DNA from 2 places in the Oceanobacillus kimchii X50 genome. Region 1 is predicted to be linked to the other one. Evidence: predicted binding sites of a transcription regulator. Region 1 holds the regulator's gene; the other holds the start of a gene.
The links. Region 1 encodes Rex, which represses fermentation and respiration genes when NADH is low (regulators of the CRP and FNR family bind a similar motif). Its sites were predicted from a motif close to TTGTGAAATATTTCACAA; they were not measured.
Positions count from the first base shown of each region.

Region 2: the regulator Rex is predicted to act here: its motif matches at 1,651-1,668, upstream of C794_RS20430 (cytochrome c oxidase subunit 2A).

Region 1 is NZ_CM001792.1:632,438-649,069, reverse strand. It holds gene C794_RS03645 (Ltp family lipoprotein) at 1-312, opposite strand, end outside; gene groL (chaperonin GroEL) at 764-2,404, opposite strand; gene groES (co-chaperone GroES) at 2,468-2,749, opposite strand; gene C794_RS03630 (CPBP family intramembrane glutamic endopeptidase) at 3,027-3,725, shown strand; gene C794_RS21150 (YdiK family protein) at 3,729-3,923, shown strand; gene C794_RS03620 (redox-sensing transcriptional repressor Rex) at 4,003-4,632, opposite strand; gene C794_RS03615 (ABC-F family ATP-binding cassette domain-containing protein) at 4,779-6,710, shown strand; gene C794_RS03610 (transporter associated domain-containing protein) at 6,846-7,721, shown strand; gene C794_RS03605 (FtsW/RodA/SpoVE family cell cycle protein) at 7,780-8,949, opposite strand; gene tsaD (tRNA (adenosine(37)-N6)-threonylcarbamoyltransferase complex transferase subunit TsaD) at 9,169-10,179, opposite strand; gene rimI (ribosomal protein S18-alanine N-acetyltransferase) at 10,176-10,625, opposite strand; gene tsaB (tRNA (adenosine(37)-N6)-threonylcarbamoyltransferase complex dimerization subunit type 1 TsaB) at 10,618-11,325, opposite strand; gene tsaE (tRNA (adenosine(37)-N6)-threonylcarbamoyltransferase complex ATPase subunit type 1 TsaE) at 11,336-11,785, opposite strand; gene thiL (thiamine-phosphate kinase) at 11,795-12,757, opposite strand; tRNA gene C794_RS03575 (tRNA-Asp) at 12,911-12,987, opposite strand; tRNA gene C794_RS03570 (tRNA-Met) at 13,059-13,135, opposite strand; rRNA gene rrf (5S ribosomal RNA) at 13,223-13,338, opposite strand; TPP riboswitch at 13,672-13,774, shown strand; gene thiM (hydroxyethylthiazole kinase) at 13,865-14,644, shown strand; gene C794_RS03555 (Lin0512 family protein) at 14,678-15,037, shown strand; gene tenA (thiaminase II) at 15,061-15,750, shown strand; gene C794_RS03545 (thiol-disulfide oxidoreductase DCC family protein) at 16,179-16,547, opposite strand.
Region 2 is NZ_CM001792.1:1,761,722-1,778,353, forward strand. It holds gene C794_RS09275 (C40 family peptidase) at 1-366, shown strand, start outside; gene C794_RS09280 (HD domain-containing protein) at 377-979, opposite strand; gene C794_RS09285 (cold-shock protein) at 1,274-1,474, shown strand; gene C794_RS20430 (cytochrome c oxidase subunit 2A) at 1,751-1,885, shown strand; gene C794_RS09295 (cytochrome c oxidase subunit II) at 1,904-2,407, shown strand; gene C794_RS09300 (b(o/a)3-type cytochrome-c oxidase subunit 1) at 2,407-4,095, shown strand; gene C794_RS09305 (isoprenylcysteine carboxyl methyltransferase family protein) at 4,491-5,003, opposite strand; gene C794_RS09310 (type III polyketide synthase) at 5,000-6,091, opposite strand; gene C794_RS09315 (THUMP domain-containing class I SAM-dependent RNA methyltransferase) at 6,254-7,381, opposite strand; RNA gene rnpB (RNase P RNA component class B) at 7,534-7,918, opposite strand; gene gpsB (cell division regulator GpsB) at 7,981-8,301, opposite strand; gene C794_RS09325 (cytidine deaminase) at 8,480-8,884, opposite strand; gene C794_RS09330 (YppE family protein) at 8,950-9,303, opposite strand; gene C794_RS09335 (hypothetical protein) at 9,360-9,581, opposite strand; gene C794_RS09345 (DUF2515 domain-containing protein) at 10,002-10,949, opposite strand; gene recU (Holliday junction resolvase RecU) at 11,037-11,627, shown strand; gene C794_RS09355 (transglycosylase domain-containing protein) at 11,646-14,420, shown strand; gene nth (endonuclease III) at 14,481-15,131, opposite strand; gene C794_RS09365 (DnaD domain-containing protein) at 15,135-15,812, opposite strand; gene asnS (asparagine--tRNA ligase) at 15,903-16,632, opposite strand, start outside.

The DNA of each region.
Region 1 (16,632 bases):
TTCAGCTTTCTTCTGTGCTTCAGCTTCTTTTTCGGCTTCTTCCTTCGCTTTTTCTTCCTCAACTTCCTTCTGTGCTTCAACTTCTTTTTCGGCTTTCTCTTCCTCAGAGGCCTTATTTTCATCCTCAGTTACTTCTTCTGTTGCTGCAGCTTTCTCTTCTTCAACTGGCGTGGAAATGATTCCTGCTACGGTGAATAGTGCAAATCCAATCCCCAACTTGATTATACCCTTCTTACGTTTTTCCTTTTTAAAAAATTGTACAATCCCCATAATTAATAAGACTAGTGCGATAAAGCCTAAAAAACCTACCATGTAATTACTCTCCCTTTTGCATATAATGTAGATATAATTGCCTGTATCATTATACCTAAATTTTTCCATCAAGTAAATAAATCCTTTTAAAAATCCCATTCAAAGTTATCATTTGTATGAGAAGTAGATGTTATCTGAAACTCACCCGCACTAATCTTTTATTTCATTTAGATTTACTATTATCGCAAGTCAATCCTTCAGTCTTATGTAAGTTTTAAGAAACTCACACTTGTTAAATTTCATTCTCATTACAATATAAAATCACTTAGTAATACTGCATATAAATCTTAATAGCATTTATAAATTTACAGTCCTACATAAAATCCTGATAAACAAATTTTAAAACACAAAAAAGCCTACTTCCTTCTACTCGGGAAGTAGGCTTCTTCTAACTAACTATTTATACATTAAACAGCTTCACAAAAACTAGGAAAGGCGTGTAAAAAATCTCTTACATCATGCCGCCCATTCCACCCATGCCGCCCATGTCAGGCATTCCGCCGCCTGCTGCACCGCCGTCTTCTTCAGGCTTGTCAGCGACTACTGCTTCAGTAGTTAGGAACATTGCTGCTACAGATGCTGCGTTTTGTAATGCAGAACGAGTAACTTTAGTAGGGTCAACGATACCAGCGTCTACCATGTTTACCCACTCGTCAGTTGCTGCATTGTAACCAATACCAACTTTTTCGCCTTTTAGACGTTCTACAATGATAGAACCTTCTAGTCCAGCATTGTGTACGATTTGACGTACTGGCTCTTCGATTGCACGTAGTACAATGCTTGCACCAGTTGCTTCGTCACCTACTAATGATAATTCAGCGATTTTACTGTATACGTTAAGTAATGCTGTACCACCACCAGCTACGATACCTTCTTCTACTGCTGCACGAGTAGAGTTAAGTGCATCTTCAATACGAAGCTTACGTTCTTTCAATTCTGTTTCAGTAGCTGCACCAACTTTGATTACTGCTACACCACCAGCTAATTTCGCTAGGCGTTCTTGTAATTTTTCTTTATCGAAATCAGAAGTAGATTCTTCTGCTTGTGCACGGATTTGTGCTACACGGCTAGAAATTGCTTCTGGGTCACCAGAACCTTCTACTACTGTTGTGTTTTCTTTTGTTACAACAACTTTAGAAGCGCGACCTAATTGTTCGATACCAGCAGATTTAAGATCTAATCCAAGATCTTCAGTGATTACTTCTGCACCAGTTAGTACTGCGATATCTTCTAGCATTGCTTTACGACGGTCACCAAATCCAGGAGCTTTTACAGCTACTGCGTTAAATGTACCGCGAAGTTTGTTCACTACTAATGTAGCAAGTGCTTCGCCTTCTACATCTTCAGCGATCATTAGAAGCGGTTTACCTTGTTGAACTACTTGTTCTAATACTGGTAGCACTTCTTGGATATTTGCAATTTTCTTATCTGTAATTAAGATATATGGATCTTCTAGAACTGCTTCCATTTTATCTTGGTCAGTAACCATGTATGGAGAAGCATATCCACGATCAAATTGCATACCTTCTACTACTTCAAGTTCTGTGTTGAATCCTTTAGATTCTTCAATTGTAATAACACCATCGTTACCTACGCGTTCCATTGCTTCAGCGATCAATTGACCTACTTCATCATCAGCAGCAGAGATAGCAGCTACTTGCGCAATGGATTCTTTAGATTCAACTGGTTTTGAGATAGATTTTAATTCAGTTACTGCTTCTGCCACAGCTTTTTCAATACCGCGACGGATTCCCACTGGGTTCGCACCAGAGGTTACGTTTTTCAATCCTTCACGAATCATTGCTTGAGCAAGTACAGTTGCAGTTGTAGTACCATCACCAGCAACATCATTTGTTTTTGATGCAACTTCAGATACTAATTGTGCACCCATATTTTCAAATGCATCTTCTAATTCAATTTCTTTTGCAATTGTAACACCATCATTAGTAATTAGAGGTGAGCCAAATTTTTTATCTAATACAACATTACGTCCTTTTGGTCCAAGCGTAACTTTTACTGCATCTGCCAATGTATCTACACCACGTAGCATTGCGCGACGAGCGTCTTCACTAAATTTTAAGTCTTTAGCCATTCTTTATTCCTCCTTGAATGTAGTTACGTATTTTATTATTCAGTCTAAATTTCTCATAAGAGTTTAGCCTATAATAGCTAAAATATCATTTTCACGAAGAATTAAGTATTCTGTACCTTCATATTTCACTTCTGTACCAGCAAATTTAGAAAAAATGATACGATCTCCTTCTGAAACTTCAAGAGCGATCTTTTCTCCATTTTCTACACGTCCAGAACCAACTGCTACTACTTTCCCTTCCTGCGGTTTTTCCTTTGCAGAGTCTGGAAGTACGATTCCGCTTGCAGTTGTTTCTTCTTGTTCAACAAGTTCGATAACAACACGATCTCCTAATGGTTTAATCATGTAGAAATGCCTCCTTAATTCGATATCATTTTATTTTATTAGCACTCTTCACAGTTGAGTGCTAATCACAATTATTATAATAATTAATTCTATAAAAAAATGCAAGCAAAAAAGAGTGAAGAAATTATATTTTTTATTCAACATATGTAGTACTCAGTTATAGAAAAATAATACTTCATTTTCTTTTCATTTAATAGCGTGTTCTGATTATAATAACTATATATGCATATGTTAAACTATAGTAATTAATACAGTACATGATAAAGGAGCGTTTTATTTGAGTCGCAGATATTGGTATGTCATTCTTACATATATTATTATGCAGCTTTCAGGGGCTCTCTTCGCCCCAATTTTAGCGGTCGTTTTAGACTTATCTTTAATGGATGCAACGATTTATTGGTCAATATTTTCCTTTGGATTAGCGGTACTCATTACGCTATATCTTCTAAAACCAGATATGCAAATGCGAAATGATAATGCAGCAGGCATTGAAAGCATAATACTTTGGTCCATCGCTGGTTTCTTTATGGCTTTATTCGCGCAAGGTATTGCTGCCCAAATCGAAATAGCTTTAGGGATTGATCCTGGTTCAGAGAACACACAACAAATTATGGATATTACTCGAGCAGCACCGATATTTATGATCGTCCCGGCTATTTTAGCTCCGATTTTGGAAGAAATCATATTCCGAAAAATTATCTTTGGAGAGCTATATAAACGGATGAATTTCTTTTTCGCAGGGTTACTATCAGCAGTCATATTTGGCTTTATTCACTTAGACCCTACGCATATTCTTATTTATGCATCCATGGGATTTGTTTTTGCTTTCCTTTATGTAAAAACAAAACGTATCATTGTGCCTATCATCGTTCACGCAGCAATGAACTCCTTTGTTGTGTTAATGCAATATAATATTGATCCTGAGGAACTGCAGCGAATGTTAGATGAGATGCAAATGATATTCTTTGGAGGTTAATCCATGAAACATCCTTATTTAATAAGAGCAATTCTATACTTTCTGGTTGGAATAGCTTTTATATACTTTGGGGTTCAAAGTAAGGAGAGCACCGTTTGGAATTCCGTTACATTGATTTTTTCAGCAGTCTCTGCTTTATGCTTCTTTTGTTCTTTTAAGATGTTTGGTTATCACAATAAAATAAAAAAGAAAAAGTAGACTGAGATGCAGTCTACTTTTTCTTTAAGCAAATTTCAACAAACGCTTACATAATAATCGATTTAAAATAATGAAATAATTACTGTAATGAATAATGTTTAAGAAAATACACAAGTGATTGAAGTTCAATCGCTAAATCAATATGATGCACACGAATATGACTTGGTACTGTAATTCTTGCTGGGGTAAAGTTTAATATACCATTAACACCATGATCGACCAGTTGATTGGCAATCGCATCTGCTTCATCTGCAGGTATCGTTAAAATCGCAACCTCTGTGTCCTTTAATCTTTCCCCTAGTTCGTCAATATGATAGACTGGAACTCCTCCGATATCGGTGCCTACCTTATTCTCATCAGCATCAAATGCAATGGTAATACGGATATTATTATTTTTCATAAAATTATAATGTAAGAAAGCTGTACCTAAATTTCCAACACCTATTAATGCTACTTCTGTTATTTCATGTTGATCTAACGTACGTTTAAAAAATCCTAATAAATATTCGACATTGTATCCGTATCCTTTTTTACCTAGTGCACCGAAGTAAGAGAAATCTCTGCGAATGGTTGCGGAATCTACTTTAACCGCTTCACTTAATTCTTTTGATGATACACGCTTTTTTCCTTGTTGATTTAAGTTGTTAATGAAACGATAATATAATGGCAAGCGTTTTGCAGTTGCTTGCGGAATCTTGTTTTGTTCCATACGACCTTCCTCTTTTCAATGCTTAGAATAATTATCATACTATATTTATTTTAACAGATTTATCCTTAGAAGTCGTGACATTTTTCACAATAATATTGTCCCTTCTATGGCGATAAGCTAAACTAGTAATATGAGGTGACAATAAAATGATACTGATGCAATTAAACGGAATATCAAAATCTTTTGGCACAGAAGAGATTTTGTCTAATATAAAAGTAGAAATAAAAGACCAAGATCGAATTGCCATCGTCGGGAGAAATGGTGCAGGAAAATCGACATTGCTAAAAATAATGGCAAATGAAATCCCTTATGATGAAGGAGAGTTTTTCAAACCGAAAGACCTTACCTATGGTTACCTGTCGCAACATATGAAATTGGAATCAGGAAAAACCATTTGGAATGAAATGGAAGATGTGTTTTCCCATTTAAAACAAATGGAGAAAAAGTTACGTGAATTAGAAACAAAAATGGCAGATCCTACTGCAGTGGATGATGCTAGTTACCAACTAATTTTAAAGGAATATGATGACTTACAAGTTCGCTATCAATCAGATGGTGGTTATACGTATGAATCGGATATAAAATCGGTACTTACTGGACTCTCATTTGGAGATTACGATTATCGAGCACCGATTAACGAATTAAGTGGTGGGCAAAAAACAAGACTTGCTCTCGGTAAATTATTGCTACAAAAACCTCAATTACTCATCCTCGATGAGCCTACAAACCATCTGGACATTGATACACTTACATGGTTAGAAGGTTATCTCGTTAATTACCCTGGTGCTATTGTGATTGTTTCCCACGACCGTTATTTTCTTGATAGAACGGTTTCTATAGTTTATGAAATTTCTAGACATCATTCTAAAAAATATCACGGTACCTACAGTAAATACTTAGAACAAAAAGCACTCAATTTCGAACAAGAAATGAAAGAATATGAAAAACAACAAACGGATATTAAACGAATGGAAGAATTTATTCAAAAAAATATCGTTCGTGCTTCCACGACAAAACGAGCACAAAGTAGACGAAAGCAATTAGAAAAAATGGAAAGAATGGATCGTCCAATGGGGGATGAATCATCCGCTTCGATGTCATTTCAGATTAATCGTCGTAGTGGAAATGATGTGTTGAAAATCTCTGATTTGGGTTTTCGATATGAAGAACAACAAGACCCTACATTTCGCCATGTTCATCTCCATGCAAATCGCGGAGACCGTATCGCATTAGTTGGCCCGAATGGAATTGGAAAAACAACGTTATTAAAGACTATTGTGGAAAAAGAGTTTCCTTTCGAAGGAGATATTCAATTAGGGACGAATGTACAAGTTGGCTACTATGATCAGGAACAAACCGAACTTCACTCGAATAAAACTGTGCTTCAAGAATTGTGGGATGAGTATCCTCTAGTGAACGAAAAAGATATTCGTACGATTCTAGGTAATTTCTTATTCTCTGGCGATGACGTGTTAAAGCCAGTATCTGCATTAAGTGGTGGAGAAAAATCACGTTTAGCATTATCTAAATTAAAAATGCAAAAAGCAAATTTGCTTATTCTAGATGAACCAACGAACCACTTAGACATTGATAGTAAAGAAGTGTTAGAAGGTGCATTAGCTGATTTTCCTGGCACGATTATATTTGTTTCGCATGATCGTTATTTTATTAATCGAATCGCAGACCAAGTAGCTGAAATGAGTCCACAAGGAATTAAAATGTATCTTGGTGACTATGATTATTATTTAGAGAAAAAAGCAGAAGAAGCAGAACTTGCTCGTCTTCAGATGGAAAACGCTGTTCAATCAGTAACTGTTTCTGATAAAAAAAGAAACTTTAAAGAAGAAAAACAGAAACAAAGTGAAGAAAGAAAGCGAAAAAGACAGATTGCTGAACTTGAAAAACAAATTGAATCCACAGAAGAGCATATTGCACATTTAGAAGAACAAATGACGTTACCAGAAGTGTATGAAGATCACGAAAAAGCATTAGAGCTAACAGAAGAAACAAACACGTCCAAACAAAAACTTGATGACTTATTAGAGCAATGGACAAGTTTGGAAGAGTTAGATAATTGAAAAAATATTTATTTTCGTTTATAATTATCAACAGGTAAGTTTAAACTTGCCTGTTTTTTTATATATGCGGACTGTCTAAGTGATGGCATATTTCCGGATAAAAATTTAATAAAAAACCATGGAGGTTGTTAGCTTTTGACGATAGCGCTGATAGGTTTACTTAGTCTAATTGTAGGCATAGCATGTTTTATGACTTGGAAAAAGGGGCTGCTGGTAATCAATACAAGTGCGCTTAAAAAAACAAAAGAGCACGCATCACCTGAACCTGAAACAAACATCTATGAATTTAATGATAAACATATTTCGGATATCGTTGTTCATCGTTTAGATATGTGTGTGCTTGAAGTTGATACACCCTATGAGGAAGTAATGGATGTTATTATAAATAATCCATATAACAGATATCCTGTATTCGAAGAAGATATCGACCAAATAGTAGGAATTATTCACGTAAAAGACGTACTTTCTTACTTACATAAACATAATGATACCACCAAGTTTCAACTTCGAAATATCATGCATAATCCCTTCTTTATCTTAGAATCACAACGTGTAGACCTTGCATTTAAGGATATGCAAAAAGAACAGATTGCACTTGCGATTGTTTTAGATGAATATGGTGGCACAGAAGGTCTCATTACAACTGAAGATATGGTTAAAGAAATGGTTACTGATGTCCTTCAAGAAGATGATAGTTATGTATTGAATAAACCATCTTTTATCCAACAACTGGCTGGAAATAGATACCGAATTCATGCTCATTCACCATTGTACGAATTAGAAGGTATACTGGGCATCACTTTTCCTGAAGAGAATTTTAATACTTTAAGTGATTTCTTAATCGATCAATTAGGCTATATCCCTGCCAATCATGAGAAGCCGAACCTTCTCTATAAAAATGTACAATTCGAAGTAACTGAAATATCTTCACAACAAATACATTCTGTTATAGCAACCATTTATGAAGAAGGAGTAACATTTATCGATCAGTTTCATAAGCAACCTAGTTAATAAGATAAAAAACTCTCTTTATCCACAATGATGGACTCAGAGAGTTTTTTTATAGCTTTTATTTAAATAGATAGTCATTTTGTATCGTATGTTCCACCGCTACTCGGTAAACTATTGCCAATCCTAACATAGTGGACATGACAGAACTACCTCCATAGCTTATAAGTAGTAACGGAATTCCTGTAATAGGCATGATCCCAATTGTCATCCCGATATTTTGAAACACATGGATAAGCATCAAACTTAAAAATCCAAAGCAGAAATATGTGCCAAATGGTGAATGTTTATAAATGCTTAAACCTAAAGTTACTAAACGGTATAAAAGCATAAAGTAAAGAAAAATTACAATTGCGCTTCCAATAAATCCAAAGCTTTCACCAATTACAGAAAAGATAAAGTCTGTATGCGCTTCTGGATATTGTACTTCTAAACCACTCATTCCTTTACCAAACAATTGCCCAGAACCTAATGACATATGTGAGCGTTCGAACTGGAATGTCGCATCTGCTGATTGTTGTGATGGATCAAACCAAGTCATAATTCGATCAACTTGATATGGTGCAACTCCAAGAACATCAATGGCAAATTGCGGAAATCGAATAATTGCTAGAATAGCAGCTGCTGCTATAGATATCAAACCGACAATTAATGAAACAATAATCTTCCAATTAATACCTGATAAAATAGTCATCATTCCTGCAATAAACAAATACACCATCGACGTACCAAAATCAGGCTGTAGCATAATTAACCCAACTGGTATCAATGTATAAACAATCAGTTTAAGTAGTAACATAATATCCGTTTTCATAGTTTGAACTTCTGTCTTTTCTTTATGGCCAGTTATCGTTGCTGCTAGAAATAAAATCGTCGACATTTTCGCAAATTCGGCAGGTTGAATGGACAACCCAGGTAAGGTGAACCAACTATTTGCTCCATTAATTTCCCTTGCAATTGCATCAGGACTAATAAGCAAGAGTCCCAATAAGAAAACTCCACCTAAATAGATATATATACTACCTCTATATAACTGTTCGAGGTCGATAAATTGTATTGCTGCCACAAAACAAACACCAATACCAAAAAAAGCAATTTGTCTTATGACAAAATTTGTATTAGTTTGATCAATTTGCTGCGCATTATAAATAGCCAATAAACTAATGATTACAAATCCTAAAAAGAGTAGGATTAAATCAGTTTGAAAATAATAATTTTGTTTTTTATTCATCGGATTTCCACCAAATTTCTTCCTGTTAATATCCTTATTTAATACAACACTTATCCACAATAAAAAGCCCGGAAAATGTCTAAAAAACTCGAACTAATAAAATTTATACACATAATCCACAACTAAATGAACAGTTATCCACTTTTTTCATCCACATTCAAAAGATGATTACGTAGCTTATCTACATAATATATCCACACCCTTGTGAATAACCTGTGATTAATCAAGCAAAAGTGAAGGATTTGCATTTAAATCGAGTGTGGAACGATGACCCTTTTCAAACAATATGGTGCCTGCAGCAGCAATCATTGCTGCATTGTCTGTACATAGTTGAATTGGTGGAATATATAATGGAAAATCCTCGTCTGAAAAACGTTTCTCTAGACTTTTTCTTAACCCTGTATTAGCAGCTACTCCACCTGCTACAATAACTTGATTTACGTTATATTCTTTCGCTGCACGATATGTTTTTTCTGTCAGTACTTCCACAACACTAGCTTGAAAACTTGCAGCAATATCTTCTGCATTCAACGTCAACTCACGTTGCTTAGCATTATGAATTTTATTTATTACGGCAGACTTCAATCCACTAAAACTAAAATCATAACTATCTGCTTCTAGCCAAGCACGCGGAAAATTAATCGACTCTTCACCTTCAGCAGCTAAGCGATCAATTTGCGGACCACCGGGATACGGTAATTTCAACATACGAGCTACCTTATCATACGCTTCTCCTGCGGCATCGTCTCTTGTTTCCCCTATTAATTCATAATCACCATGTTCCTTCATTAGAACTAATTCTGTATGTCCCCCAGAAACAATAAGGGCTAACATTGGAAACTCAAATTCATGCGCTAAACGATTTGCATAGATATGACCAGCAATATGATGCACCCCAACTAATGGTTTCTTTTTAGCAAACGCTAATGCTTTCGCTGCATTCACACCTACTAATAAAGCTCCCACTAATCCAGGCCCCTCTGTAACTGCAATGGCATCTATATCTTTCCAAGTAACACCAGCTTCAGTAATTGCCTTTTCAAGCACAATTGTAATTTGTTCAACGTGATGTCTAGATGCAATTTCAGGCACAACTCCCCCGAAGCGTTTATGGCTTTCGATTTGAGATGCAACTACATTGGACATAATCTCTCTACCATTTTTTACTACAGAGGCTGCAGTCTCATCACAACTTGTCTCTATACCTAATATAATTGTATCTTTTTTCATTTTACATTCACCCACATCACTATGGCATCCTCATGATTATCCGTGTAATACCTTTTACGAATACCACCAGGAACTAAACCAAATTTTCTATATAAGGACTGTGCTGCTATGTTTGATGCACGCACTTCTAGTGAAAGACGTTCTACTCCTTTTGATATGGCAAGCTGCATCACATAACGAAATAACTTTTCACCTAGTTTATTTCTACGATAACTTGGTAAAATAGCAAAATTTGTTATTTGCGCATCATCTAAAACAATCCACGAACCAATATAACCAACTATTGTATGCTCTATTTCAACGACATAATAATACGCATGAGCATTTTCTATTAATTCTTGATAAAAAATATCCGTTGTCCAAGGTGTTTGAAAACATGCATTTTCTACATGTAAAACTTCAGGAATATCAGTAAGTTCCATTGGACGTATCGTAATATTATTCATTCGCTTGATGTTCCTTCTGACTTTTTTGCCAATTTGCTTCTGCTTCCGCTAAACGTAAATAATTAGGGACGAGCTCATGAATGGATTCCGATTCTATATTCATCCCTGCAAGACCTAAATGCGAAGCTTTTGGAAGATGATAGACAGATTCAGGGATAATTGCTAATTCCCCTAATTCCTCTTTAATTAATTCTTTAAATTCATGAATATCTGGACTCAAGAATACTACCTTTTCGCCCTGCTTTTTTAATTTATCAAGCATGGAAGTCATAAGTAAATTTTCTTCTTCGATTACTTTTTCAATTTTATTATCATTAAATTGATATCCACCAGTAAACACTAATCCTCTTCTCGCATCAAAGAAAGGACATATAATTCCGTTAAAGAACTTTCCTTGATATGCGAGTACCTCTAAACTGGAGACACCTACTACTGGTATTTGTAATGCCCAAGCCATCGTCTTTGCAGTAGATAGGCCTATTCTTACTCCAGTGTATGACCCGGGACCTTTTGCTACTATAATTCGATCAAGATCTTCTGGTTGTATAGATACTTGATGCATAAGACTTTCAACAGCAGGCATTAAACGAACGGAATGATTCTTCGTGAGATTAGTTGTAAGTTCTGCGATTATCTCTCCATTCTTTAATAATGCCACACCTAATACTTGATTGGAAGTATCGATTGCAAGTATATTCATACATAAACTCCTAACCGTGTAATTCGCTTACTACTTGTTCAAAATGAGATCCTCGAGGATACAAATCAATTTCACGAATATCTTCATTATCCGTGTACTGAATAGATATATCTAAACGATTCTCGGGTAAGAATGGCTCAATAAACCCTGCCCACTCAACTACAGAGACTCCATTCCCATGAAAATATTCATCAAAGCCAATATCTTCAAGTGAATCCTCCAAACGATAGACATCCATATGATATAAAGGCATTTTCCCACGATATTCTTTCACGATTGTAAACGTAGGACTCGTAATATGACGCTTCACTTCTAGTCCAGAAGCAATTCCTTTCGTAAACGTTGTTTTACCAGCACCTAGCTGACCTTCTAACGTAATAACATCACCAGGATGCAACAACTTTGCTATTCTCTGGCCGAGAGTTTTAGTCTCTTCGGGAGAACGAAGCTGTATTTTCATTTAATTCACCTACTTCAAATGCGTATATCCGCTTTTTTTAAGCACTTTACGCACATCATTATCTTCTATATAAACAGGATGCTTGTTTTCTTCTATAACATTACCAATTATCGTTAATTGGGTGTTTGTCTGCTCAGCAGCTTTTTTTACTACATCCCAATCGTACTTAGCGACTGTGCCGAGAAGTTCAAAATCTTCGCCACCAGATAATTTCCACTGATACTGTTGCTCATACGTAAATTGATTAAAAGAACGTGAAACTGGTATGTCATTTTCACTTAGAACTATAGACACATTAGAGGCTTCTGCAATTTCACTTGCCTCATTAGCAATCCCATCACTAACATCATTTAAAGATACTCTTTCCAGACTTTCTAGAGCTTGCGCAAAAGCCACTCTCGGTTCTGGTTTTCGATGTCGACCTATATAAAAATCTTGATCAATATATCTGTTGTTTTCATTGGTCAGGATATGAAACCCTGCCTGAGAGTCCCCTAACGTGCCCGTAACAAAAACAATGTCTCCTTCTTTAGCATGCTGACGACATCGAGCTTTATTTGTGTTGGTATATCCAATTACTGTAATAGAGATTGTTAATTGTTTACCTGAAACGGTGTCTCCACCAATAATATCCATATGATATTTCGACGCTAAATCATCCATACCTAAATATATCTGGGACAGTTCCTCTTGAATCCAATTCTTTGGTATAACGATAGAAACTAAATAGAAACTAGGTGAAGCTCCCATTGCTGCTAAGTCACTTATATTGGCTCCTAATGCACGATAACCTATATGATATGGTTCCATTGTAGAACGAGAAAAATGTACATCCTCTACAAAGGTATCTACTGCAGTAACAATATCCATCGAACTTCGAAAAACCGCGGCGTCATCTCCAATTCCTTTTAACAGAGAAGACTGTTGATAAAACTTCGGCTTAATCGAATTTATAAAAGAAAACTCATCCATTTAAAATCACCATTCTTTGTATTCACTACCAACTATCATAGCAAAAACAAAAGAAAAAAGAAAAAAATTGGACGACTAAATTATGTCTACAAACTAAAAAAACACAGGTTTCAATTAAAACCATGTGTTCTACAACTTCTAATATAATTTTCATGGCGGTCCGGACGGGACTCGAACCCGCGACCTCCTGCGTGACAGGCAGGCATTCTAACCAACTGAACTACCGGACCAACTTTTTACTTATGTATGGCATCCAGTATTTCAGTGAATCTGGATCTTACTATAGTAATATTAAATAATTTGGTTGCGGGGGCAGGATTTGAACCTGCGACCTTTGGGTTATGAGCCCAACGAGCTACCAGACTGCTCCACCCCGCGATATGACTTATGATATGGAAAATATGGTCATACACTTCTATGTGTTATACTCACATATTATATCCAATCTAAGGATAAATTATCCTTGCCTGGCGGCGTCCTACTCTTGCAGGGGTAAAACCCCAACTACCATTGGCGCTGAAAAGCTTAACTTCTGTGTTCGGCATGGGAACAGGTGTGACCTTCTCGCTATCGCTACCAGACAATCCTTAAAAACAAGGACAAGTAATATTATATCCATATAACTATAAAAAAGCAATACCTTTTTATAATTTTTTTATATTTTTTTATTTCATCGTTTGTTTTTATGAAAAAACAGCTTGTAAACGTTGAAGTGAAGCTCTAGTATCGCAAAACAAATTACTTCTTCTAGATTACTTTTAATTATAATAGTCGACTACTTCCAAAGCCAAGTCATTGCTATAAAACTGTCACTAAAATATTCGTTGTATTAAACTTAGTAATTACGGAAATTGACTCATATGAATAATTTTACTTTTAAGAAAAAATGAAATAAGATATAGGTAGAATAAATAAAAATCCACTAGGGGTGCCATTTGGCTGAGATAAGATTCATTTCTTAATCCCTTTGAACCTGAACTGGTTAATACCAGCGTAGGAAAGTGGAGTTGGCAAGTTATACCTATTCTTTAGCTGTATACACAACCACTCCATTTTCGGGGTGGTTTTTTTGTTCTTCATTCTAATTTTTAGAGAGGAGATTTTTTGATGGATACTATTACAAAAATTAAAGAAGATAAGCCGTTTATTTTTAATATTACCAATGAAGTTGCGATTAATTTTGCTGCTAATGGTTTAATCGCAATCGGAGCGTCACCTGCGATGTCCCATACTCCAAGAGAGGCAAAAAACTATGGAGAAATTGCCGACGCAGTAGTGCTGAATCTTGGGACATTAACGGAAGAACGTGGAGAAGCAATGTTAAAGGCTGGAATAGCAGCAAACGAAAATGGGGTTCCAGTTATTCTTGATCCCATTGCAGTTGGAGGCACAGATTTTCGGACGGAAATCATTGATGACATACTTACAACGGTAAAGCTAGCCGTAATACGTGCTAATGCAGGGGAAATAGCTGTGTTGGCTAGTAAGCTAGAAAAAGCAAAAGGGCCAGATTCCATTATTCAAGAAAACGATCCAGAAATAGCAAAAACAGTCGCTAAAAAATATGATACGGTTGTCATTTCAACTGGAAAAGTTGACGTTGTGACCGATGGTGAGCGAACTGCGTTATGTAAAAACGGGCATGCAATGCTACAAAACATTACGGCTAGTGGATGTTTACTTTCATCTTTTGTTGGACCTTTTGTGAGCGTAGTTGATGATTTTTATAAAGCAGGTATATATGCTGTAACAAGTTATGGCATTGCAGCTGAATTAGCAATGGCAAAAGCAGCGGGGCCTGGAACATTTATTCCAGCCTTACTCGACGAGTTGTATTTTCTATCGGATGAAAAAGTAGAAAAATACAAACAAGTTCAAGAACTATAAGGATATATTTCATTATGGAAAGAGGGAAAGCAAATGGAAAATCTTCTATTTATCGAGACAGGGACAGGAGTAGATGTACATGGACAAGATGTGAATATTGCATCAGAACGAGCAGTAATGCATGCAATCCATACCAATTCTATGCCAGGAATGAAGAAAATTCTACCAGATGGTGATTTAGATAAGATGAAGGTACATGTAAAACTGGGCATCCCATTGGATCAGGAAAAATTGGATCACTACAGAATAAAACAATTAATTCCTTATGGCACAGTCACTGTTGAGGTCTTGCCTGGAGGCATGGCAACAACTAGTGGGATTTTTCTGGAAGATCAGCAGGATAAAAACGATTTAATGTATATTGTTAATGCTGTTGTAGAAGTAGGCTATTAAACAAAAATTAAGGAGGATTCTCTATGCGTTTTTCAGAGTCATTGCGAGAGGCAACGAAAGAGAGTTGGGAGTTAAGTTTAAATCATCCATTTGTACAGGGTATTGTAAGTGGTGATTTGCCACTAGAAACATTCAAAAATTATATTCTGCAGGATATCTATTATTTGAAGCATTACGGCAAGGTGCATGCTTTTGCGGCTGCCCATTCAGATGACTTTCATGTTGCTGCTAAACTGGCTGAAAAAGCAAAGAAGACAGCTGAAGCAGAGTTAACGGTGCATAAGGAGCATGCAGAAATTTTACAGATTACAGATGCGGAAATCGAGAATTTTAAACCAGCACCAACTGCCTACGCGTATACATCACATTTGTACCGTGCGTCGTTGTCCGGAAGTTTAGCTCAAATTGTAGCCGCAATGCTGCCATGCTACTGGTTATATGCGGATATTGGTTTGACCTACAGGGATGCGAAACCAAAAGAGAAAATTTATCAAAACTGGTTGAACACCTATGGGAGTGATTGGTTCCAGGAATCCACACAGGAAATGATTGACCTGCTCGATACATTAGCTGAACAAGCAGGAGAAACAGAGAAGGAAAAAATCAAAACACAATTTATTATCGCGAAAGAATATGAGCTTGCATTCTGGGAAATGTCCTATACGTTTGAAACATGGCTTTCGAAAAAAGCAACAAATCTAGCATCCTTTTAAATAGAGGATTTTTAATAATAAGTGAACTACTTATAACTTGTGGTTAATATAATCAACCCATAACAGCTTCGTGTAAAATGTAAGTTACCAGACAAACAATTCATTGGAAGGCTGGTATCTTACGTTTATGATCTAAATGCATCCTCTTATTGCTTTATTTAGTGATGTAAATAAAGCAATAAGGAGGTAGCTTGTTTTTTATTGATTACATTTTCCCCTTACCCCAACAATTATTTTAGAGCCAGTTTAGTTGACTAACAAAGAGCCCATGCCGTATGCTTCATAAAGCACGTTTTTCAGACCGAAAAAAATAGGTGAAGAAACTTGTAGAGCGGATGATAAAGAGAAGGCTGTGGAAGCGAGAAAGATATATAAAATAACCAGGATCTTTTTTTACATGTTCTGTCACTACCTTTCTTTTTTGCCAGTCACAGCTTATTATAAGGCACTCTTCCAAACCATTTATAACGGCGAGTTGAAATAAAACGGTATGCAGGATCACCAATTTTTTGTGCGAACGGTAAATAAAGCAATAAAGCTAAAGGGATAGTGGCTGGTAGTAAAGAAAGAATCTTGCGGACGGTATTAAATCCTGTCAGAATTCGTTTATCTTTGGTATACATATAGATTTCGTCATACATATTTTTATAGTTATTGGCTCTCTCTTTTATTGAATCACTTAATTCCTGAACAGGGTACCAGAAAATGGTGTTATTCCAGTCCAGACTTTTCAGTACTGCCTTCACTGTCCTACATAAAGGGCATTCAGCATCGAAAAATACAATATGTTTATTCAAACGATTTTTCTCCCTTCTGTTTCAGATGTCTTTTCTAGTTTAAATTGTTTTCCATCATTTGTTGATTTGTATATATTCCCTTAAT
Region 2 (16,632 bases), 1.1 Mb from region 1:
GAAGTAAGTGGAAATAAACAGCCTGTTATTAAAGCTGCTAAATCTTTAGTCGGGACCCCTTATGTTTATGGTGGTGACGGGCCTGGAGGTTTTGATTGTAGTGGTTTCATTCAATATGTCTATGAAAGTAATGATATCGTAATCCCTAGAACGGTTAGCGAGATATGGAATTTTAGTTCTCCTGTTGACAGTCCTTCAATTGGTGATATCGTATTTTTTTCAACCACACACTCAGGACCATCTCATGCAGGTATTTATATTGGCGATGGAAAATTTATTCATGCAGGTTCATCTAGTGGCGTAGTTATTACCGAGTTATCCAATCCATACTGGGAAGAGAGATATATTGGTGCAAAACGTATCTAAAAGTAAAAGGTTACTCCCCTTCCCATTCTTTGTAGAATTGATTTAGGAAGTTTTCGATGTATTGATGACGCTCTGCTGCTATCATTCTACCTGTATTTGTATGCATCGAATCTTGTAATAACAGTAATTTCTCGTAAAAATGGTGAATGGTAGAACCAGTTGATTTTGTTGGTTCATAAATAGTACGCTGTTTCGAACCTCCATATGCAAATGCTCTAGCTATGCCAATTGCGCCGAGTGCGTCTAATCGATCAGCATCTTGAACTATTTTTCCTTCTATAGTAGTTGGTATAACGCCTTTAGAATATGAAGTAGTATCGATAATCATCATTATAGCTTCAATTTGAGAATGTTGTAATCCTAATTGTTTAAGGAACTGTAAAAGCTCATTTAATTCTTTTTTTGGATTAGTGGTTAATTTATGATCAGCTATATCATGAAGCCATGCAGCTGCCATGGTTATAAATAGATTGGCATCCTCTTCTATAGCGATTTTATTCGCATTTTTCACTACTCGTTCTAAATGAAAATAATCATGACCAGTAGTCTCATTTGAAAATTTCTGTTTTACATATTCGCTAATTTTATCTAATTGATTATCTTTTGAATGCATTATTTCCTCCAAGATTAATAGAATATAAAATTACTTTATCATTCGTATTACTATTTGTAAATTTTAGTTAATTCATCTAAAATTAAACCCATTTCCTTGACTGATTTGTTTGAATAGGCTAATATTAGTAACAAGCAAAGAAGATGTACGGAATCATTAATTACCTAGGGCAACTTCTATAGAAGTGGATGATTTATGATCCGTACTTCTATAGAAGCAGCCCTTTTTTAATATTTCGTTGGTCAACTTTGTAATAACACGCGTTTTACGTGGAAGTATTAGGAGGAAATTTACATGGAAAACGGAGTAGTAAAATGGTTCAATGCTGAGAAAGGTTACGGATTTATCCAACTTGAAGAAGGTAATGATGTATTCGTACACTATTCAGCAATTCAAGAAGAAGGCTTTAAGTCTTTAGAAGAAGGACAAGAAGTTTCCTTTGAAATTGTTGAAGGTGAACGTGGTCCACAAGCAGCAAACGTTGTTAAAAAATAATTTCTTATATATATAGCGGAAGCTTAAAATTAAGCTTCCGCTTTTTTTGTGGGTAATTATAGTTTTTATCCCCTTATCTCTTCTCATCATTTTGTCAATCAAATCCCCTGTTTGTTCATCAATCGTTCACATACTTTTCTAACCAAAAAGTTAGTAAAACCAATACTTCACCTTATTTGTGTATTATTGAACATAGTGTGAATAGTCTGTGATGTGTACGAATAGGACCTTTGTATTGTGTATGATAAAACTATAGATTCAAAAGAGGTGATGATGATGAAAAATCTTTTCCATAAAGAAAACAACGAAACAGAGCCAAACCTTAAAGGAACATTTGCTTCCGTTCTAATTTTAGGTGGGCTGATCGTTATTTGCTGGGTATCTGTGTTTGCAATCTTTATGACTAGATAAGAAGAAAGGATGAGAAAAGTGCGCCTGCATAAGTTAGAAAAATGGTGGTTAATTCTTGGAGTTAGTGCATTAATTATGTTTTTAGTTGTATTAGGATTTGGAGCTTTTTATATGGGTACACATCCACAAAGTCATGGACTAACGATTGATCCAAATAATATCGAAGCAAATGAAGCTTTTCAAAAAGAAAATCTTGGTTTAACCAAAGTGGATACCGATCATTATATTGTTAATGTTGTTGCAAGTGCTTTTAATTATGACCTTGGAGTAGATGAGGATGGAAATTCTGTAAATCATATTAAGATTCCTAAAGGGGCTTCTGTTTTATTTCAAGTAGTCACTACAGATGTAATACATGGATTTAATATTGCTGGTACGAATGTAAACATGATGGTAGAACCAGGTTACGTTAGCAGCATGGAAGTTCAAATGAATAAAGTTGGAGAATTTACCTTGTTATGTAATGAGTATTGCGGTGTTGGACATCATATGATGTTTACGACTGTGGAGGTGTATGAATAATGGCTCTTGCTAACTTACTAACATTTGAAGAAATATCAACTGATCCTATAAAGATTACCAAAAAAGATTCTAAGTTATACTTATCATTTATTTATGTAGCAATTATATCCCTATTTTTAGGTGGCCTAATGGGGCTATTACAAGTATTAGTACGAACAGGTGAATTTACACTTCCATTTGGAATTGGTTATTATCAAATTCTTACTTTCCATGGTGTTGTGCTTGCTTTAGTATTAACTACCTTTTTTATTATTGGATTTCAGTTTGCTTTAATGGGAAAAACAGTAGGCATTTCTGAAAAACAGCGTAAATCTGCTTGGCTAGCTTTTTGGGTAATGACTATTGGTACATCTTTGACTGCTGTTACAATTCTCATAGGTAAAGCAAATGTGCTCTATACATTTTACGCACCATTAAAAGCACATCCCCTCTTCTATATTGGTTTAGCTCTTGTTGTCGTGGGGACCTGGATTGCAGCAATCGTAAATTGGAGACAGCTATTTGTATGGAAAAAACAAAACTCAAATCAAAATTCACCTCTCCTTGCTTTTATGGTTACAATCAATATGATTATGTGGGTTATTGCATCTTTAGGTGTGGCTGTCGCGGTATTAGTTCAATTTATTCCATGGTCATTAGGTTATGCAGAAACCATTAATGTCTTGTTAAGTAGAACGTTATTTTGGTACTTTGGTCATCCTTTAGTATACTTCTGGTTATTACCCGCTTATATGGCTTGGTATGCCATTATACCGAAGATTATTGGAGGTAAACTATTTAGTGATTCTTTAGCTAGACTATCCTTTATTTTGTTTTTATTCTTTTCAATCCCAGTTGGTTTTCATCACCAATTAACAGAACCTGGTATAGACCCTACATGGAAGTTTATCCAAGTTGTATTAACATTTATGGTTATTATTCCTAGTTTAATGACAGCATTCTCGATGTTCGCTACATTTGAAATCACTGGCAGAAAAAAAGGATATCTTGGTTTATTTAGTTGGTTTAAAAATTTACCTTGGCATGATGTCCGCTTCTTTGCTCCATTTGTAGGTATGCTTGCATTTATCCCTGGTGGAATTGGCGGAATTATTAATGCCTCCCACCAAATGAACACATTAGTCCATAACACGATTTGGGTAACAGGACACTTTCATTTAACTGTAGCTACGACTGTTCTACTTACGTTTTTTGGGATAGCTTACTGGTTAATTCCTCATTTAACAGGTAGGAAATTAACAAGAAAAATTCATCGTTTAGGCATTTACCAAACCGTAGTTTGGGCAATAGGTATGACGATTATGTCTGGAGCTATGCATATCCAGGGTTTATTAGGCGGTCCGAGAAGATCTTCCTATTCAGAGTACGGTGGATCCGAGCAAGCAGTTGAATGGGGCGCATATCAAATGGCTCAAGCGGTTGGTGGTACTATACTTTTTATTGGAATCCTTCTTATGGTATATATTTTTATTCATCTTGCATTTATTGCACCAGAAGGAAAAGAAGAATTTCCGATAGCTGAAATAGAGGATTATGCACCAATTACACCAAAATGGATGGAGAATTGGAAATTATGGATAGGTATAACTATAGCATTAATTCTATTCGCTTATACCATACCTGTAATTGATATTATTCAAAACTCACCACCTGGTTCACCACCATTTGATGCTATAATCGGTAATTAATTTTACAGAAAAAGTAATTGAATCAATTTCAATATTTATATATTTGGTATAAAATCCGAATGTTGTATTGTTTGATTTCCATTGCAGACGGCGCTTTCCGCAGGCACATCTTCAACTAACTAGGAAAAGAAGTCCCCCTTTTCCTAGTGGATTTTCAGCCCGTGCTCCTTCCTGCAGCAGACGCTGTCTTCCATTACAATCAAAGCCAAGAATATCCTACAATCCAAATGTTAATAACAATACTATTACTAACATACGTTTTAAAAAAACTTAGCAATTATGAAACTGATTCAATTACAGTAGGATAAATCGCTAAGGGAATATACGATCTGCAAAGTATATTCCCCTAGCAATTCACCTTAACTTATGATAGTCACAGTTTTTTATTTAATAGGTTAATCGTTTAAACTTGTAAGTGCTTTTTCTTCAGCTGGAATTCGCATACTCATTAAAATGAGATGGAAGAATGGAAATATAATCGCTGTCCAATATGCCCCAAACATCATAGGGATAACAAATAATTCAATCCCAACAATTAGATAGTTTGGATGTTTAATATATTTATAAGGACCACGCTTCACCAATGTACTACCTGGTAAAATAATAATTTTGGTATTCCAGTACTTTCCTAAGGAGGTAATACTCCATACTCGAATAAATTGCGTAGTTATAAATAAACCAAACCATAATGGGAAAAGTGCTGGAATTGATGCGTTATTTAAACTTAATTCTGTTATGATACTTATAAAAAACAACCCATGAACCATGATAAACCACTTATGCTGCTGCGGCTCTATTTCAACTCCACCCTTTGCTAGCATCCATTGTTCATTTCTTTTTGCAATTATTAGTTCAATAAGTCGTTGCAGAATAATAAATAAAAACAATATACTTAAGAAGATTTTCATACGTTTTTCCACTCCGCAAATAATAATTCAGAACTAAATCCGGGGCCTAATGCACTTATTATACTCCGCTCCCCTTCTTCTATTCCTTTCTTCATCCATTCACGAATGACATAAAATACAGTAACAGATGACATATTTCCATGCTTTTTTAATACCTCATAGGAATAATGTAGTTTCTCCGAAGTGCATGGAACTACTTCTTCCATTGCCTCCATTACCTTTCTTCCACCAGGATGAGCAATAAAGGATTGTATATCTTCACTTGTATATTGAATAGTTTGGAGAAATTCAGCGATATGTTTCTTCCAAAAAGAATGTACTAATGCTGGGATGCTTTTTTTAAATATGACTTCAAAACCTGTATCTCTTACATTCCACCCCATAATATCTTCACTGTGTTTCTTTAATAAGGAACTCTGTTCATGTAATTGTAATTTTGTCCCTTTTAAATGATTACAGTATTGTGAATTTTCTCCCATGAGAAGCAATGCACTTGCTCCATCACCAAACAATGCGGTACCAACCATATTGCTTTTTTTACTATCTTGTTTTTGAAATGTCAGGCTGCATAACTCACAGCAAACGATTAAGGCAATCTTATCTGGATGAGCTTTTGACCAATCCATTGCATTACTTAATCCTATCGCTCCACCTGCGCAACCTAATCCCCATAAAGGCATACGCTGTATGTTCTCTCTAAATGGACGCTCATTAATACAACTTACATCTAATGAAGGCGTCGCAATTCCTGTACTGGAAACAAAAACAATCATATCAACCGCTTCATAAGGAATCGGTTGATGTAAAAAATCAGAATCTGATAAGCATGTATCTATTGCATCTAAACAATGCTTTATCGCTTCTGTTTGATAAATATGATTTCTTTCTTCAAAGCTATGATCATCAAAAAACCAAGATGAGTCCACAACAAACTGCCTTTCCTCTACAGCTGCATGATCAAACACAGGAAGTAGTCGTTCAATTTGTTTTTCAGAATATGAAAATAGTTGCTTAACAATATGTTTCACATCCTGTTGAGGAATTCTGTGTGGTGGTACGCCTATTCCAACGGAACTTATGTATGTCATTATATTCACCTTGTTTCATAGGAATTTTTCTTCAAACAGTATTCCCATTACAAAATGATTCATACTAGACCTAAGAAAAACCTCCTTAAGGTCATGCCTCAAAAGGAAGAATTTAAAAATTCTACTAAGAAGGACAACTACTATGCAGGAGGTTTCAGTTATTTATTCTTTTCTTCCAAAGTATTGGTAATAGTTGGTTTGAATAAAACCATTAAATAGTTTTCTTTTTTTTGTTGCTTTTTTTCCATATGCTTGTTCAAATTTATCAAATGCTGTAATGGTGTATACACTCCAAGAAGGTTGTTGATTCATTATTTCCCCGAGATCACGATACATTTTCTCTACTTCTGCTTTGTCACTAAGCCGTTGTCCATATGGAGGATTTGTAATAATGTAACCATTTGGCTTTTTTATGGACATATCCTTCACTTGCATTTGTTTCCATGTAATTAATTCTCCTAGTCCAGCTTCTAATGCATTAGCTTTAGATGTTTCAATCATACGATGGTCAATATCACTTCCAACAATATTTAAAGGTTGATCATACTTAGCATAATCTTCTGCTTCCTGAAAGGCTTGATCCCAATGTCTTTGACGAATCCATCCCCAATCTTCAGCAGCAAATTCACGATTAAAACCTGGTGCGATATTCTGTCCAATTAAAGCAGCTTCTATTAATAATGTACCTGATCCACAAAATGGATCAATTAACGGAAATTCTGGCTTCCAATTGGTTAGTTGAACAAGAGCAGCAGCCAATGTTTCTTTTAATGGAGCTTCCCCTTGTCCTACTCGATAACCTCTTTTATGTAAACCAGTTCCGGATGTATCTATTGTTAGTGTTACTTTATCTTTCAGAATGGATACTTCAGTCTTAAATAAGGCTCCGGTCTCTGTTAATTTATTTATGAGACCATACTTACGTTTTAAACGCTCCACAATTGCTTTTTTTACTATAGCTTGACAATCTGGAACGCTATATAGTTTTGATTTTACTGATTTCCCAGAAACAGGAACTTGTCCATCTTCTGAAATATAATTTTCCCAAGGTAACACTTTTGTATTTTCAAACAGTTCATCAAAAGAATAGGCTTCAAATTCTCCTACAATTATTTTCACCCGATCAGCTGAACGGAGCCATAAATTACAACGAGGAATCGCTTGAATAGGAGCGTCAAAGAGCACTTTTCCATTCTCAACTTGCACATCATAACCTAAATTTCTAACTTCATCTGCAACAATTGATTCTAAACCCATTGCAGTTGTTGCCAATAATCTAACTTGTTTCATACGGGATAATTCCTTTCCGTTCAAAAGTAGTATAAGTGTAACATATTTTCATTTGAGCAACCAAGATAACCTAAATTCATATAAAAAACCCTTGTACAAACAACTTTCATACAAGGGTAGTTTTATTATATATATTACGTGACCATTAAATGCTCGATAAGCCATGTTCTGTACCATTGTACTACAATCGGTGGTCAACCTTGTACGCCGGTTGTAATCATCTATCTACAGACGATAATCTGTCCCTTTTTCGGTTCTATTTCCCTACTAAAGGATGCCCCTACCATTAATTTGGGTTGCTCACTCGTGGGGTTTACCGCGTTCCACCTAGAATGTTTCCAATCTAGCTACGTCACTGTGGCACTTTCAAGAATGAATCCATATTATCAATAGATAACTTAGGGTATCATATCTGCCGTTAGCATTATAGCTACCTTGACTTATGACTTCGTCAAGCACGAACACTACGAGCATCGCAGCTCGTGTGAGCATGGACTTTCCTCTACATCCAAAATGATGCAGCGATTACATGAGCAATTAATTGACTTGTAATATCTTATCATGGCTCTTTCAATAAATCAATATAAAATTATTTCCATTTAGGATTCTTCCTGCTCCGTATAACGCTTGCCAAACACAGCTTTTTCCAAATTAGAAAGACGCTTTAACACATCATAATTGACTTGGGAAGTTGGTGGTTGTTGCGATCTTGTACGAGATTGCTCTACAGCAGGTGTATTCTGTTTCAGTTTTTCGTTTTCTGCTTTTAATCGGTCAATCTCTTGTTTGAAATTATCATAATCTTGAATGATGATATCTAAAAATTCGTCTACTTCTTCTTGTGAATATCCTCTGATACCGGTTTTGAAGTCCTTTTCTAAAATATCTTTTCCACTTAATTGAATACGATTAACACTCATATAATCACCTCTTAAATCATTACAAACAATTTTTAATTGATAGCTTTCCTTGTCATTATATTTACTGAATATCTACTGAATTAGAACTTTTACTTATTATTATAACACAAAAAAAGAAACTGTTTGCCAGTCTCCTTCTTAAAATTAAAAATTCTCCATAGGAATAACAGAGGAATCCCTATTGATTATTCTCTAAATCATCTGGTTGAAAAGAAAAAGGTAATAATTCATCTGTTGTCAACGTTTTTACTTCTTTATTTAAATTCGTTAAATGGATCTTCATTGACGAAGTAAAAAATTCACTCATTACTTGTCGACAAGAACCACAAGGAGGAACAGGCCTATTTGTATTGGCCGCTACAGCCATTTCTTCAAATTGAGTCTCTCCTTCAGAAATCGCTTTAAATATAGCCACTCGTTCTGCACAACATGTAACAGGATATGCTGCATTTTCAATATTACAACCTGTATAAAGCTTGCCTGATTTTGTTAACAATGCTGCTCCCACTGGAAAAGCCGAATACGGTACATACGCACTATCCATCGCCTCCAGAGCAGCGTCTAATAATTGATTCTTGTTCATCCACTTCATCCTTTATTAGTAGTGTTCGTTATTATAGATTATTTTGAGAAAACTGTAAAGGTCTTTTACTGTTCCAAATCGTCTAATAATAGGTCAAACACATATAATATCGAACGATATAACTCCATATAACGCTTCTTTCTTGTATCCATATAGTAACTATGCATTAAAAGAAGTTCCATATTTTCTCTTGTCGAAACAACTTGGTTGGGATGAACATTCGCTTTTCTTTCCTTTACCAATATAAGAGCTTTCTCTTCCCATTGAGCAATTAATTGATAAACTGGAGTGGTCTCCTCCTTTACCATTTGGAAGTAATCTCTATCTTTTCTGTCTTCCGGGGGTTCAGAAGTCTGATATTTATATTTTAGTTTTTCCAGATCTTTTTTTAATTGTATGGTTATTTCTTTTACATTCATGATATATCCCCTTACCTTGTTATCTAATCATACTCTATCATGAATGTAGAATAATCTCATCCCTTATCGTTGCTACAAATGTTTTCAATAAATGCTTTTGTATGTTCAATTTGAGTGATTTCAGATTGAAATTGTAACCATACTTCCCTATCCACCTGGACTTTTAATTTGTGATGCATATACGATAATTGTGCTTGAAGTTCGTTCATCTTTGCCTCGGTTTCCTGTTTACTGTATCCTCTATTGGACATGGAATTTATTTTCTTCATAGCATGCATTATCTCAACACCTCTCCTTTATTATAAATATTAATTCTTTATTCTTGGCTCTTCTCCCTTCTCTATCGACAAAACTAGAAGTATTGATACAAAACTAGTGATTAAACTCATCAAATGATCAAGATTAGACAAACTAATATAAAAGGAGGTGTCTTTCATTGCGTAAATCTAAAAAAGAACAAAAAACCGACAAACATTTAAAAAAAGCACCACAAACTGGTGATAAAAAATTAGATGGACCGAATCGTCCGTCTACTTAATTAAAAAGATGAGAAGTATTGCTTAAAAACCGCATATTAGTTGTATAAGCTTAAGAAATATACGTGAATGACTTGTCGCCCAATGATAAGCAGCGTATATTTCTTAAGCATGCTTTTAATTACTTCATGGTGATGACCTATTTTTATTACGCACTATTTCTTATATATGAAGTTTTCCATAGAGGTATAATAATTTCCGTTTAAAGTTAAACTGGTTTTCAATAGGTGAATATTGGGAATCTGGTAAAGGAGTTAACCATTTTTTGTGTACACCCTTCCTTTTTGACCAGTCTTTTCGAATACTATCTTGATGCTGAACAATTGGATAAAGCTGTCGATATGGTAAACTAACTTCACTTGTAAATTTTCTTTTGCGAAACCTTTCATATTCAAATCGAGATCCGGTTGGTTCAATCGTTCTAATAAAATCTAAAGTATTTCTGTAAATTATTGGATCACTTAAAATCGTCGCAATTTGTCTACCTGTTTTAATTCGCCGATTTAAGGAGGTAAAATGATGAATGAATACCCCATAAGATGGTTGGTGCATCGCAGGAATCAATACGGCGTTCATCCATAAAACATTGATTATGTGATAAGGCAGGCGATGAAAAACTTCTTTCTTATATTTTGATTTTGTTATTAATGGATGTTCGATAACATTCTGTTCATTAATAATAAGAGCGAGCATTAATCTTTCTTTATCGTTTGTTTTCCAAAAATAATGCCACTCTCTAATCATAAACCTTGAAACTTGAAAATGTACTAATAAAGGAAATAAAGGCGTTTGAAACTCTTTCGATAATTCATATACTAGTAATTGAGGATATGCATCAGAGAATATTGTCCAATTTGCACGTTCATAAGTTTGAAATAAATACTCTCTTTCCTCTTTACCTAGCATTTTCTTATATGTTGATAAAGTTAGATCGGTCATATTATATCCTGCATTTCGAGATACAACAGTAGCGATTAGAGTCCATAGTATTTCTGGGTGTTTTTCGTAGTAGGACTGATAAGCTTTCGTTCTAGAAATGTTGTCTAGATTATGTGCTGCTGTTGAATTTGTTATATAATGGATGAGGAAAGAATGTTGTAGTTTGCTCATCAATTACCACATACTTTCTAAAAGAGTTATGAATTATCTTTTGCTTCTTTTCTTAATATCATGCAAAAGAAGCGAGGAGGGATTTTATTGAATTATCCGAACGGTCAACAAAGATTGGCAATCAACAATGTTGTTCGAAAAAAGGATAATCGTATGTTTAGCAATAGGGGAATGTCCTTAGAGGATGATATTAATGTAACAAATGAATTTTACTTGGAAACGAACCAAGCAGTTATACACAAAAAACCAACACCCGTTCAGATTGTTAATGTACATTATCCGAAAAGAAGCGCAGCAGTAATTACAGAAGCTTATTTTAAACAAGCCTCTACTACTGATTATAATGGTGTTTATAAGGGTAAACATATTGACTTTGAAGCAAAAGAAACAAAGAATAAAACATCATTTCCATTAGCTAATATACATGAACATCAAATCAATCATATGCAAAAAGTTATTGATCAACAGGGTATTTGTTTTATGTTAATACGATTTACAGCTCATGATGAGACATACTTATTGGATGCTAGAGTACTTTTAACATTTTGGAATCTAAAGCAAAGTGGCGGAAAAAAATCAATTCCTTATGATATGATTAAAAATCAAAGTCAGCTTATTCCATTCCATTATCAGAAAAGAGTAGATTATTTAACTGCTGTAGATAAGCTTTATTTTTAATTACGGAGGTAGAAACTAATGGCAGAGAATAAAGGCCAAAGTAGAACAGCAAGAAGACAACAACAGAAGAAATCAAAGAAATCAAGAAAATCAAATAAGCCAACTTGGAAAAAGGTATTAAAAATATTTTTATTCATTATGTTAGCAATGTTTGTAATTGGTATGGGGGTTGGTGCATATTGGATTGCTACAGCTCCGGACATTGACGAAGAAAAACTTACCGTTCCATTCTCTTCTACTTTACTAGATAAGAATGGTGAACAATTTGCAGAATTAAGTGCAGAAGAACGTAGAACACAAGTATCTTATGAAGATCTTCCAGATGTGCTAATTGATGCAGTAACAGCTACGGAAGATGCAAGATTTTTTGATCATGCTGGTGTCGATCCACGAAGGGTTGGCGGTGCAATACTAGCCAACGTTACCGATGGGTTCGGTTCTCAAGGTGCAAGTACGATCACTCAACAGGTTGTTGAACGAGCATTCTTAACACCTGAAAAGAAAGTAAGTATAAAAGTACAAGAAATGTGGTTAGCTCTTAAGTTAGAGCGCGAATATACAAAAGAAGAAATTATGGAAATGTACTTAAATAGTATATTCTATGGCTCACAAGCTTATGGTGTTGCGAACGCAGCGGAAACATACTTTGGTAAAACGGATCTTAACGATTTAACATTACCTGAAGCTGCAATACTAGCAGGATTACCACAACGCCCGTCAGCTTATAATCCGTTCGAAAATCCGGAACTAACTGAAGAGCGAATGAATACCGTACTTACTCTAATGGTTCGTCACGGAAAAATTACCGAGGAGGAAGCTGAAGAAGCAAGACAAGTGGAAGTTACTTCCCTATTAAATGAATCAAAACCAGATCCGACGCCTTATGAGGCATTTATTCAACAAGTAAGAAAAGAAGTAGAAGAAAAAGTAGAAGACGCAAATATTGATACTGATGGCTTAACAATTCATACAACAATTGATCCAGATGCTCAAGAGCATGTTGAATCTCTCTTAGCGAATGATGGAAATTCGATTAATTATCCAGAAGATACACAAGGCGCTATCGTAGTGCTTGATACACAATCTGGTGCAATTGAAGCAATTGGTGGAAGAGTGGATACTGGAGATGTTAGTGGCTTTAACTATGCAACCCAAGGAAAAATGCAAATTGGTTCTGTAGCTAAACCACTTCTAGCTTATGGACCGGCGATTGAATATAATCAAATGTCTACTTACCATCAAATTAATGATGACGGACCCTTTGAAATAGCTGGCTCTACTCCTATTCAAAACTATGGTCAATATCATGGTTGGGTATCAGCAAGGTATGCCGTACAAATGTCTCTAAATGTTCCAGCTGCTAAAACAATCGAATCTGTTGGATATGAAAATGCGCAAAACTTTGCGGAGAATTTAGGTCAGACCTTTGAAAACAATTTAGATGTAAGAGATGTAATCGGAGGAACAGGAAATAGTTCTAATCCAATGAAGATGGCTGGTGCGTACCGCGCATTTGGTAATGAAGGAATTTACAATGAACCTTATGCAGTAACGAAAGTAGAGTTTCCGGATGGTCGTACCATCGATTTGACACCTGAAGCTGAACCGGTCATGGAAGATTCCACAGCATATATGGTTACTGATATGATGCGTTCGGTAGTAGAAGATGGAACTGGGTCTTCTGTTCAAATCCCTGGACTTGATATAGCTGGTAAAACAGGAACAACCACATTAGATGGCGCTGATGGAAGTCCAGATGCTTGGTTTGTTGGTTATACTACAGACTACACGATTGCTGCTTGGACGGGAGGTCAACGTGTAAATGAAGACGGAGGCGTAAGCCGAGTAGCCTTAACAGACACGAGTTTATCTCGAGAAATGTTCCGCCAAACGATGGCACATATCTCAGAAGGTAACGATACTGCCAACTTTGAGAAACCAGATTCCGTTGTCGAAGTAAAAGTGGAAAAAGGTTCTAATCCCCCTGCTCTTGCTAGTGATTATACACCTAGTGAGCAGACGCTAACGGAATTATTTGTAAAAGGAACAGAACCAACAAGTGTATCAGAGAAATTTGATCAATTGGATGCGGTAAGTGGGTTAAATGCTACTTACAACGAAGATTCAAACACGATTGATGTAACTTGGGATTATGATTCTGATGAGGATGTTAGCTTCGATGTTCGTGCAAGTTTAGATGGTGGAGATATGCAAAACCTTTCCTCTACTGAGGATACATCAATGGAAATCTCTGAAGTTGAAGCTGGTGCTGAGTACGTTATTGAAGTAACAGCATCTAAAGATAATATGACAAGTGAACCGGCTACAACTTCCCTTACGGTTCCCGGTGATGATGAAGAAGAAATTGATGAACTCCCATCAGTTAGTGGATTATCTGCTCAATATGTAGGAGATGGAGTGATCGATGTAAGTTGGAGCTATGATGGACCATCAGCATCATTTGAAGTGAGTGTAAATGGTCAGACACAAACTGTTCAATCTCAAGGATTAGAAGTAACGGGTGCGAGTCCTGGAGAGTATACCATTGAAGTGACACCAGTTAGTACCGAAGATAGTGGAATAACTGGACCTCCTCAATCTACTTCCGCTACTGTACCAGATGAATCTGGAGGTAATGAAGGAGATAATGGAAGTGACGAAGGTAATGGTAATGATGAAGGTAATGGTAATGATGAGGGAAATGAAGATGAAGGTAACCCTGATCAAGGTGAAGGAAATCGTGAGGACGAAGATGGTGAACCTGATGATGAAGACCCGGGAGATCAAAATTAAATAATATAAAAAAGACGCAGCATTAATATTCGCTGCGTCTTTTTATATTATTAATCATTCTCATGCTAGTTTCTTCATTCTTTTCTTTCCTTCTCTACATAATTCAAGAAGCGGGCATTCTGGGCATTGCGGATTCCTTGCTTTGCAATGATATCTGCCAAAAAATATCATTCGATGATGTGTCACGCTCCATTCATCTCGTGGAACTTTTCTCATTAAAGTATTTTCTACTTCAAGAACGCTATCTTTCCATTTACATATACCAAGGCGTTTGGATACACGCTCTACATGTGTATCTACTGCTATAGATGGCTCATTAAATGCAATCGATGCAACGACATTTGCTGTCTTTCTACCAACGCCTGCTAATTTAACAAGATCCTCTTTTGATGAAGGAACTTCTCCATTATATTCATCTAATAACATTTGACAAAGCTTTTGAATATTTTTTGCTTTAGAACGATATAGTCCAATGGAACGAATATCATTCTCTAACTCACTTAATTCTACAGATAAATAATCTTCCGGTGTTTTATATTTTTGGAAAAGATCCGCAGTTACTTTATTAACTAGTTTATCCGTACATTGAGCAGACAAAAGAACAGCAATTACCAGTTCAAATGGGTTAGAATGTTCCAGTTCACCTTTAGCATCAGGGAACATCTCCGCCATAACATCTAGACATTGTCGTATTTGTTTTTGATTTAGCACAGCTTATTCCCCCTCTAGCCAATTATAATAAAACGATGTATCTCTTTTTTGATTGGGTGTTGACGATTGTTGATTTTGGTGAAATGGTTGACTTGCTTTTCGTGCATCCTGTACAGAATGAATCCCTTTTCTCTTCCACTCTCTTAAGATCCGGTCTATATATTTAAAATTAAGTTTCCCCATTAATACGGATTCTCTTAATCCAGCTTTAATTAATGATGGTTCTATATCATCATCATCTATCCAAGTGTTAATAGTCTCAATTTCAAATGGAGATAACGGTCTACCAAATTCTTGTTCAAAAAGAATAAAAATGGTACCAATCGGATCTTCTGATTCACTATTTTCTTGCTTTGTTGTGTATAACTTTTCCCATAAGGGTTCTAGAGAATAAGATTCGCTATAAGGTTCGACTTGTTCATTTTTCTCTATCGTTAATAAACCTTGTTGAAGTAATTTACGTAAAATTTGAGCACATTGTTTTTCATCAAAACTAACGAAATGTGCCAATTCTGACGGGGTTGGAAAATCATTATTTTTTTCTGAAAATCGTAGTAATTGTAAAATCAACATTACTTCTGCTTCGTGAAGACCTAATAGATGATAGTCGGTAAGAAGTTTCGCAGGAATACTAAGTTGATTTTTTACAATCTCATGTAATTGTAAATTTCTCTTTTTCATTAGTAAGCACCTCAATAATAGTATAGCATGTACACATAGTTTAGAAAGAAAAATCCCTAGCGAAAAATGCAAGGGATCGGTTCCTTTATATTAAGGATATAGACGATTTAGTAGACGTGGGAATGGGATTGTTTCACGAACATGTTCCACTCCAGATAACCATGCTACTGTACGCTCTAATCCTAATCCAAATCCAGAGTGTGGTACACTTCCATACTTACGTAGTTCTAAGTACCACTGATAAGCGGGTCCAGTTAATCCATGTTCTTCGTAACGCTGTTCCATTAGTTCTAAATCATCAATTCGTTGAGATCCACCTATAATTTCACCGTAACCTTCTGGGGCAATTAGATCAGCACATAAAACAACATCTGATCGATTAGGATCTGGTTTCATATAAAAAGCTTTGATATCTTTCGGGTAATTAGTTATAAATACTGGCATATCATAGCTTTCCGCAATTGCAGTTTCATGCGGTGCGCCAAAGTCCTCTCCCCATTCAATATCATCAAAGCCTTTTTCTTTTAACATATCAATTGCTTCATCATATGAAATTCTAGGAAATGGAGCTTTTATCTTCTCTAATTTAGATAGATCTCTTTCAAGAACAGATAGCTCCAATTTGCAATTTGTTAATACAGATTGAACAATATGGCTAACATAGTTTTCTTGTATTTTTAAGCTATCTTCATGTTCAACAAATGCCATCTCAGGTTCAATCATCCAAAATTCGATAAGATGTCTTCTAGTTTTTGATTTTTCTGCTCGGAAAGTTGGTCCGAATGAAAATACTTTTCCTAACGCCATTGCAGCTGCTTCC